Regions from separate parts of the Peribacillus sp. NJ11 genome, predicted to be linked through region 3. Evidence: predicted binding sites of a transcription regulator. Region 3 holds the regulator's gene; each other region holds the start of a gene.
What was found. Region 3 encodes CtsR, which represses protease genes until heat stress. Its sites were predicted from a motif close to ATGGTCAATAAAGGTCAAACA; they were not measured.

Region 1 (3,286 bases), 500 kb from region 3:
TCATTTTCTAATCGGAAGCTTGTTGTGGATATTCAAACTGAAAATGCTGCGATTGCCAGAAGGATTTATACGCTGCTGAAAAAAAGTTATGAGGTCCAGGTCGAGCTTTTGGTCCGTAAAAAGATGAAGCTTAAAAAGAATAATGTTTATATTGTCAGGATGTCATCAGGAGGGCAACGGATTTTAACCGATTTGGAAATTTTAGGCGATGGCTTTGAAATTCTCCATGCCATATCCGATACTATTGTTGGGAAGAAATGCTGTAAGCGTTCATACCTAAGAGGTGCATTTCTTGCGGGGGGTTCGGTAAACAATCCGGAAACGTCTTCCTATCACCTTGAGATTTTCTCACTTTATAAAGAGCACAATGATGCCCTTTGTGAGCTAATGAATAAGTTTGGCTTGAAGGCCAAGACGCTTGAACGCAAAAAAGGGTACATCATTTATTTGAAAGAAGCCGAAAAGATTGCCGAGTTTTTAAGTATAGTTGGTGCCCATTCAGCTTTATTAAGGTTCGAGGATGTACGGATTGTCCGTGATATGCGTAATTCAGTGAATCGACTTGTGAATTGTGAAACAGCCAATTTGAACAAAACGATTGGTGCCTCATTGCGCCAGGTTGAAAATATCCATTACATTGAGGATACGGTGGGACTAAGCATTTTACCGGATAAGCTTCGGGAAATTGCGGAGCTTAGGATAGCATTTCAGGATATAACCTTAAAGGAACTTGGAGAAATGGTATCCGGAGGAAACATCAGTAAGTCCGGAATTAATCACAGATTGCGAAAGATTGATGAAATAGCTGACAGGCTCCGTGGGGGAGAGGCTATTTCTGCGAAAAAATAAAGCTAACAGGGGAGATCAAGATGGTGGAAAAACAAGTTGAGGTAAAATTGAAAACGGGTTTACAAGCCCGGCCGGCGGCTCTTTTTGTACAAGAAGCTAACCGCTTTCATTCAGATGTTTTTCTTGAAAAAGAAGGAAAGAAAGTGAATGCAAAAAGTATAATGGGATTAATGAGCCTTGCCATCAGTTCTGGCGTGTCCGTGAAGTTAATCGTCGAAGGACGCGATGAAAAAGAAGCATTAGAGGCATTGGAAGAGTTCGTTCAGCAAGAGGGTTAAAAAAAGAGGATGCCTAAAAGTGCATCCTTTTCTTTTATGATTTTTCAGATTAAGAAAAAAAGCTCCGAAAGTCGCTTAAGACGACTTCCGGAGCTTTTGTATAATAATTATTATTTAGAGTCTTTTTTATCATCAAGAGCGCTGCGTGTGATTACTTTGTCAATCAATCCATATTCAAGAGCCCTTTCGGAAGTCATGAAGTTATCACGCTCCGTATCTCTTTGAAGGACTTCAATAGGTTGACCAGTACGTTCTGCTAATATTTGGTTCAGTTTATCTTTCAAGTGAAGGATACGGCGGGCTGCAATTTCAATTTCAGTAGCTTGACCTTGAGCTCCTCCAAGTGGTTGGTGAATCATGACTTCACTGTTTGGCAACGCATAACGTTTACCTTTTTCACCAGCTGCCAATAGGAATGCACCCATGGAAGCAGCCATACCGATGCATACAGTGGATACATTAGGTTTGATATATTGCATAGTATCGTAAATGGCCATACCGGAAGTGATGCTTCCACCGGGGCTGTTGATATATAGAGTGATATCTTTTTCAGGATTTTCTGCTTCTAAAAATAGTAATTGAGCTACAATTGAATTGGAAACATTATCGTCAATTGCACTTCCTAGCATAATGATCCGGTCCTTTAATAAACGGGAGTAAATATCGTAGGCACGCTCCCCACGACTTGTTTGTTCGATAACTGTAGGAATTAAATTCATGTTCATTTCCTCCTTCGATTAAGAGAATCATTTAAATTCTTTATGTATGTATGATACACTTTTTGGTCAATTTAGGTCAAACAAAACAAACCCTATAATGGATAATTTGTTCGACAATTTTCTGGCCAAGGCTCCTTCCTGATAGATTACTTTATATATTATGCCGCACAGGGATGAATTTCCACATTACCCATAATACCCAAAAGGCGAATTTTTAAACCTGATAACCCTTGCAAAGGATGGGATTCTATCATATAATGAAGTCTGTCGAAAAAATATTTTCTATTACGCCCTCGTAGTGCAACGGATAGAACGCAAGCCTCCGAAGCTTGAAATGCAGGTTCGATTCCTGCCGAGGGCATTACCAATCTTCTGCTTAATAAAGTGGGGGATTTTTTATTGGCCATTTTTAAAAGGTTGCATCAATTGGGTTCTTGCGGTTTTTGATGGATTTACTCGATTTCCGTAAAATTCCATCGAATCTTGCTATGTCAGCTTTTTTTGGAAAATATTGGCCCGCACCTTTGAAAAATGGTGATTTTTCAATAAAAGTAGTTGTGAAAATTGCATTTCTAACATATAGTATTTAAAACAAATACACTATTCAGAAAAAAACGTAAGCGTTTTCATGGGTTTTTGTGTAGAATTTTCTCCTGATAATGTAGAATGGAGTGGGGGAGGGATGAATCGATGAGTATGAATATGAAAGCAGGACTTTTTCAACAGCAAACATTAAAGATGGCAATGACCCAGGAGCTAATGCAGGCTATTACATTGCTGCAATACTCCTCACAGGAGCTATCGGCTTTCTTAGAAAATAAAATGGCGGAAAATCCATTACTGTCCCTAGATCAGCCAACATCGGCTTTATTTCAGCCAACCTTTGACCGGAAAAAGGGTAAACGTACTCTTAAAAATACGTATGATGCCAACTATTGGATTGAACAGATCAGTGAAGATACTCTATCGCTTGAACAGCATGTCATGTCCCAGGTGAATCACCAGCAACTTTCCGGTGAGCAGCAGAAGGCAATGCTGCTATTAATTCATAATCTTGATGAAAACGGTTACTTAAGGACTCAGCTGGAGGATATATGTGTTCCAGGGATTTCTTCAGTCGTGTTGGAAGAGAGCCTTTCGATTTTACAGCAACTCGAGCCACATGGAATTGCAGCAAGAAATCTCCAAGAGTGCCTTTTGCTTCAGGTAAAAGCAGAAGGGGTGAATCAGCTGGCAGAATCGATCATAGAAAACCATTTCCTCGATTTTGCTGAAAAGCGTTGGAAAGACTTAAGTAAGAAAATCGGTGTTACAATGAAGGAGATTCAAGAAGTATTTGATTATGTCCAGACGTTGAACCCGCGTCCAGCTTCACTATTTTTTCAGGAAAAACCTTCTTATATAGTGCCGGACGTGGTCGTGGAAGTTCGTGATGGGATA
Region 2 (3,286 bases), 4.3 Mb from region 3:
CAAAACCAACATATCCAGGGGGTGCACCAACAAGGCGGGACACGGAATGTTTCTCCATATATTCCGACATATCGATTCGAATCATATGTTCTTCACTATCGAATAGCGTTTCTGCCAAAGCTTTTACCAGTTCAGTTTTACCTACCCCAGTCGGCCCCAGGAAAATGAATGAACCAATCGGTCTGTTGGGGTCTTTAATTCCAGCCCTTGCCCGTAAAACAGCATCGGATACTAGTTCCACCGCTTCTCCTTGACCTATTACGCGTTCATGCAGGATATCAGAAAGGCGGAGCAGCTTCTCCCTTTCACTTTCCACCAGCTTGCTTACGGGAATCCCCGTCCACCTTGCAACAATCGAGGCAATTTCCTCCTCAGTCACTTCTTGGCGAAGCAACCGTGATTCCTGTTTTTCCTTTTCCAATTCATCTTCCATTGCTTCCAATTCTTTTTGAAGCTGTGGAATCCTTCCGTGCCGAAGTTCTGCTGCCCGGTTAAGGTCATAGTCATTCTCTGCCTGTTCCAGCTCATGGCGCAGTTTCTCAAGCTCTTCACGTTGATCCTGCACCTTTTGAAGAGCTGATTTCTCCATTTGCCATTTGGACTTCATGCTATTCGCTTGATCCTGAAGTTCTGATAGTTCTTTTTGAAGCACTTCCAGCCTTGCTTTGCTTTGAGGGTCCTCCTCATTCTTCAAGGCCGCTTCTTCAATTTCAAGTTGCATGACTTTTCTCGTGATTTCATCCAACTCGGAGGGCATTGAATCGATTTCCATTCGGATCATCGCACAAGCTTCATCCACAAGATCTATCGCTTTATCCGGTAGGAATCGCTCCGTTATATATCGGTTCGAAAGGACAGAGGCTGCAACGATCGCCCGATCATGTATCCTGACGCCATGGTGAATTTCAAATCGTTCCTTTAATCCACGCAAAATTGAAATCGTATCTTCCACATCCGGTTCAGGAACCAGAACCTGTTGGAAACGGCGTTCAAGAGCCGGATCCTTTTCAATATATTGTCGATATTCATCCAGGGTTGTTGCACCGATACAATGCAGCTCCCCGCGTGCAAGCATCGGCTTTAACATATTCCCGGCATCAAGTGCGCCATCCGTTCTTCCGGCCCCGACAATTGTATGCAATTCATCAATGAATAAAAGGATTTTGCCGTCACTTTTCTTGATTTCATTCAACACCGCTTTTAGCCTTTCCTCAAATTCACCGCGGAATTTTGCCCCTGCGACAAGCGCACTCATATCAAGTGAAAAAACGGTCTTGTCCTTTAATCCTTCCGGCACATCCTTTCTCACGATCCTTTGTGCCAACCCTTCGACAATGGCTGTTTTACCAACTCCAGGTTCTCCAATTAATACAGGATTATTTTTCGTTTTACGTGATAGGATCCGAATGACGTTACGGATTTCCGTATCTCGACCGATTACGGGATCGACCTTCCCTGATTTAACCTCAGCAACGAGATCTCTGCCGTATTTTTTAAGTACCTCATATGTGCTTTCAGGATTTTGATTAGTCACTCGCTGATTCCCCCTTATATCGTTTATAACCCGTTTCGCTTTATCATAATCAATCCCATATGATGAAAAAAGCCTGTTTACATTCGTTTTATTGACCTGCAACGACGCAAGAAGTATATGTTCGACAGATAAATATTCATCTTCCCACATCTGCATTTCTTTTTCGGCAGCGGTCAAAATTCCCTGAAGGGAGGATGACATGTAAACCTGGGAAACACTTCCGCTCACTTCCGGTAATCGATCCAGTTCCCTATTAAGCTCTATATCAAATTGATTCATCGGTTTATCAGATTCCGATAAAATCCTGATTAATAAACTTTCATCCTGTTCCATTAAAATCTTTAATAAATGAAGCTCCGTCAGCTCGGGATTCCCTCTATCTTTAGCTAGCTCCTGGCCGCCAATGATTGCCTGTTGGGTTCTCTCCGTCATTTTATTAATATCCATCTTAAAACCTCCCATTCATCTATTTCATGAACGAAACCCCTCTTGGTTTGACCAAGTTTGACCTTTATATTTTCATTATACTTCTAATTCTCCCCATGTAAAGGAATGTTATAAAAAATGCAATTATGGAGGATAAACGGCAAAAGCCTTTCTTCATAAAGAAGAAAGGCAAAACCCATCTGTAAATTCATTACATCCCATCACAAGATTTTTATGAAACGAATCAGCTTTATGCTTTCACGGCCATTTTATTATAACCATGAAATTCATCGACGAATTTGAAATCCTTATCCGTGCGACCTGCAAGGATTGTATCTCTGAGCAGAATTCCAGCATCGGTCGCATTGTGGATGATTTCCCCCCACATTCTAGCGCTGGTTTGAACATTCGCCGTACGCGGAATCCGTTCCTCTTGGTATTCCAAAAATGCCTGTTCAATGTCATTCCCATGCTTATGAAGCATATCGGCCAAATAAGCTGCATCTTCTAAAGCCTGGCAAGCCCCTTGTGCCAAGTATTGAAGCATCGGATGTGCAGCATCGCCCGTTAGCGTAATCCTCCCTTTTGTCCAATTATCAATTGGTAAACGGTCATACATTGGCCAGCGACGTTGCCGTTGAATGAATGAAATTGCATTCTGAACAAGCTCACAAGTTCCGGCGAATACATGATCCATTTCTTCGGGGGTACCCCATTGATCTGTTTTTTCATTTTCTTCCGTGTATTGAGAACTTTTGAAGACCACCACTTGGTTGTATAGTTCTCCCCTTCTAACCGGGTATTGAACAAGATGAAGGTTTGGTCCAATCCACATGTATACATCATCTAAATCTCCATGACTCGTAACCTCTTCCATCGGAATCGCTCCTCTGTATGCAACATATTGTGAGCAGACCGGTTGATCTTCAACAAACAGTTTCCGTGCATTGGACCATAATCCATCGGCTCCAATGACAGCCGTTCCTGAATGTTGGGACCCGTTGGCAGAAGTAACTGTCACTTCACCCTCATTTTCTACTGTTTCAATAATGGTTTGGTTCGTTACCAGTTCAATATACGGGTTCATTTCACAGGCTTCAGCCAGTACTTTATGCAAATCGGAACGATGCAAAACAATATAAGGCGCTCCATATCTTTCTTTATAAACATCACCTAAATCCAAAGCGGAAAGCTCTTTTCCAGAAAAAGCATCCATCAGTACCAATCTTTTTGGAAAGACTGCTATTTCATTGATTTTTTCCATGACGCCTAAACGCTTTAATACGTTGGTTGCATTTGCGGCAAGCTGAATCCCTGCACCAATTT
Region 3 (3,286 bases):
CTTGCTCCATACCTATTCATGAATATTGGTACTCTCCAAAGAGGATAATGACCTCTATGAGGAGGAAGATTCCGTGAAATTCAAGCGTTCTCGGATGAGTGCTGCTCTACGGATATCCCTTTCATGGGATCTTAAAGGGCCACCTGCATACTTTTGTAAAAATCCCGACTGTGTTAAAATCATCAACTCATTTAGAATGCTTTTAGAAATATTTTTTATATACCCAAGATCTATACCTAGCCTAACATCTGAGATACAGGTAGCAGCTTCCTTGGTCTCGATGATTCGAGCATTGGACAATATCCCATATGAACGGAAAACTCTATCTTCTAATTGTATGTGGGAAGTCCTCGCTAATGCATCCCGCGCTGACCGTTCCTGGGCTATGATTTGTTGCACTACACTTGTTAGATCTTCAACGATATCCCTTTCCGACTTTCCGAGAGTGATTTGATTAGAGATTTGAAAGATATTCCCTAACGCTTGACTGCCCTCTCCATAAATCCCTCGTACCACCAACCCCAATTGGTTGATAGCCGGTATGATATTATTCATTTGCTGAGTAAGGACCAGGCCTGGCAGATGCATCATGACTGAAGCCCTTAATCCCGTTCCCACATTAGTTGGACAACTAGTTAGGTATCCTCTTTCTTCATCATATGCATAGTCTATGGATTCTTCAATCCAATCGTCAAGAACATTTGCAATCTTTAAGGTTTCCTTTAGCTGCAACCCCGACATTAAACACTGAATACGGAGATGATCCTCTTCGTTTATCATGATACTGATTTCTTCATTTTCCGAAAGGAGACATGCGCTTTTCGCTGATTCCTCAACTAAATGAGGGCTGATTAAATGTTTTTCAACAAGAACGCGCTTTTCCAGTGGCTGTAATTGGTCAATCTCTAGAAGTTCCAGTTTCCCAATCTCTGGAGTAACTTCCTCTTCAATTCTTTTTTTGACCAATTCAATTATTTTTTTAGCTTCTTCGTTAGAAAAGGAGGTTGGGAAGGTAAAGTCTTTGAAATTCCTGGCCAATCGAATCCTGGAACTCAATACAATATCGATCTCCGGCCCTTCGGCACTCATCCAGGAACTCAAGGCGTTTTCTACAAACTTTTCCAAGCTCATAATTCCTCGCCTCCCTCTTGTGCATCATACCTTTTTTCAAGGGAACGAACCTTATCTCTTACTTCTGCCGCTTTCTCAAACTCCTCTTGAATAATGTGGGTCTTTAAAACTTCTTTCAAATCCAAAATTTGCTTTCGAAGATATATGGTGCCACCAATCCTTTTTGGAATTTTCCCTATATGTGCTGTATTGCCGCTATGAACCCTTTTTAAAATAGGGTTTAACTGTTCATTGAATGTTTTATAACATTCGGCACAGCCAAACTTACCAATATGGACAAATTCTTTATAGGAACGATGACAATTCGGGCAACGCCTCTCTTCCGATTTGGGAAATGCATTTGCCTTTGTCTGTTGAATATTCGACTCCATATTCAACAATCCTGCTAATAAATTATTTATTGAAAAACCAGGTCCACCTGCATCCATGAACACCTCACCTTTTTCCTGAGCACATTTCTCACAAATCATGACTTCAGTCTTTTTTCCATTGATGATTTTGGTGAAGTGTAGGGTAGCAGGCCTTTGATGACATTCTTGGCAAATCAACGTTCATCACCTCTGCCAGTTTCATTTATATTTTAAAGTCGTAAGCATCGCAGTTAAAATTCTTGCCCTAAGCTCATCGCGGTCAGGTAGGTCGATATAAATCACCGATCTATCTATGACGCTCATCATAATCTTTGCTTCTCTTTCATTAATGACTTCCTCATTCATCAGCCGGGAAATTACTCCTTCAGCCATCGATTGAGTTACCCTAGAACCAATAAGCGATAATAATTGGTTAATAAGTTGCACGGAATCCTGCGATTCCACTTTCATGATGCGTATATAACCGCCGCCTCCACGCTTACTCTCTACAACATAACCTCTCTCGATTGTAAACCGGGTATTGATTACGTAATTGATTTGAGAAGGAACACACTGAAATTTATCTGCTATTTCACTTCTTTTAATCTCTAAGATATCTTTTTGACTTATTTCCAGCACTTGCTTCAAATAAGTTTCGATAACATCAGATATGTTTCTCACTCAGCCTCCTCCATTCTGACTTTGACTATATTTGACTATTATTATACAAGGAAAAATGCATTTTGCAACTTAAACGCACTTTCTTTCTGTATTATCCATTTTCTCCAAATTATATGTAGTTACATACCCCATTGAACATTAAAGTTGAAATATCTTACATAAATACCCTGAAAAGATAAATGCAAAACCTGCAATTTTTTCTTCTCCTCAAAGCTCCTTCACCTAAATTCAACCTCTTTCTCCAGTTCCCGTTCCCTCTAATGGTATTTTAACCAACAAATAGATCCAGCCCTATGCTAACCCTGGAGATAAAAAACCTATTCGTTAATTAGAACATCAAAAAAGACCAGCCAGAATGGCTGATCTTAGAAATGGCTTGGCGGCGTCCTACTCTCACAGGGGGAAACCCCCAACTACCATCGGCGCTGAAGAGCTTAACTGCCGTGTTCGGAATGGGAACGGGTGTGACCTCTTCGCTATCGCCACCAAACAATAAAGGAACGTTGTTCCTTCAAAACTAGATAATAAGAAGGTATTTCATTTTTTATAAAGCGTTGGTTAAGTCCTCGATCTATTAGTATCAGTCAGCTCCACATGTCGCCACGCTTCCACCTCTGACCTATCAACCTGATCATCTTTCAGGGATCTTACTAGCTTGCGCCATGGGAAATCTCATCTTGAGGGGGGCTTCATGCTTAGATGCTTTCAGCACTTATCCCGTCCGCACGTAGCTACCCAGCTATGCCTTTGGCAAGACAACTGGTACACCAGCGGTGCGTCCATCCCGGTCCTCTCGTACTAAGGACAGCTCCTCTCAAATTTCCTGCGCCCGCGACGGATAGGGACCGAACTGTCTCACGACGTTCTGAACCCAGCTCGCGTACCGCTTTAATGGGCGAACAGCCCAACCCTTGGGACCGACTACAGCCCCAGGATGCGATGAGCCGACATCGAGGTGCCAAACCTCCCCGTCGATGTGGACTCTTGGGGGAGATAAGCCTGTTATCCCCGGGGTAGCTTTTATCCGTTGAGCGATGGCCCTTCCATGCGGAACCACCGGATCACTAAGCCCGACTTTCGTCCCTGCTCGACTTGTAGGTCTCGCAGTCAAGCTCCCTTGTGCC

Region 1: clpP (ATP-dependent Clp endopeptidase proteolytic subunit ClpP) is a predicted target of CtsR. The motif match lies at 1,909-1,929, and genes of this name have one in related genera.
Region 2: clpB (ATP-dependent chaperone ClpB) is a predicted target of CtsR. The motif match lies at 2,026-2,046, and genes of this name have one in related genera.

Annotation. Positions count from the first base shown of each region.
Region 1 is NZ_JAUCFO010000001.1:1,511,235-1,514,520, forward strand. It holds gene whiA (DNA-binding protein WhiA) at 1-849, shown strand, start outside; gene QUF86_RS07385 (HPr family phosphocarrier protein) at 870-1,127, shown strand; gene clpP (ATP-dependent Clp endopeptidase proteolytic subunit ClpP) at 1,238-1,846, opposite strand; tRNA gene QUF86_RS07395 (tRNA-Arg) at 2,136-2,207, shown strand; gene rpoN (RNA polymerase factor sigma-54) at 2,537-3,286, shown strand, end outside.
Region 2 is NZ_JAUCFO010000001.1:5,325,702-5,328,987, forward strand. It holds gene clpB (ATP-dependent chaperone ClpB) at 1-1,981, opposite strand, end outside; gene QUF86_RS26050 (FAD-dependent monooxygenase) at 2,211-3,286, opposite strand, start outside.
Region 3 is NZ_JAUCFO010000001.1:1,014,638-1,017,923, forward strand. It holds gene mcsB (protein-arginine kinase McsB) at 55-1,131, opposite strand; gene mcsA (protein-arginine kinase activator protein McsA) at 1,128-1,679, opposite strand; gene QUF86_RS04965 (CtsR family transcriptional regulator) at 1,701-2,162, opposite strand; rRNA gene rrf (5S ribosomal RNA) at 2,537-2,652, opposite strand; rRNA gene QUF86_RS04975 (23S ribosomal RNA) at 2,717-3,286, opposite strand, start outside.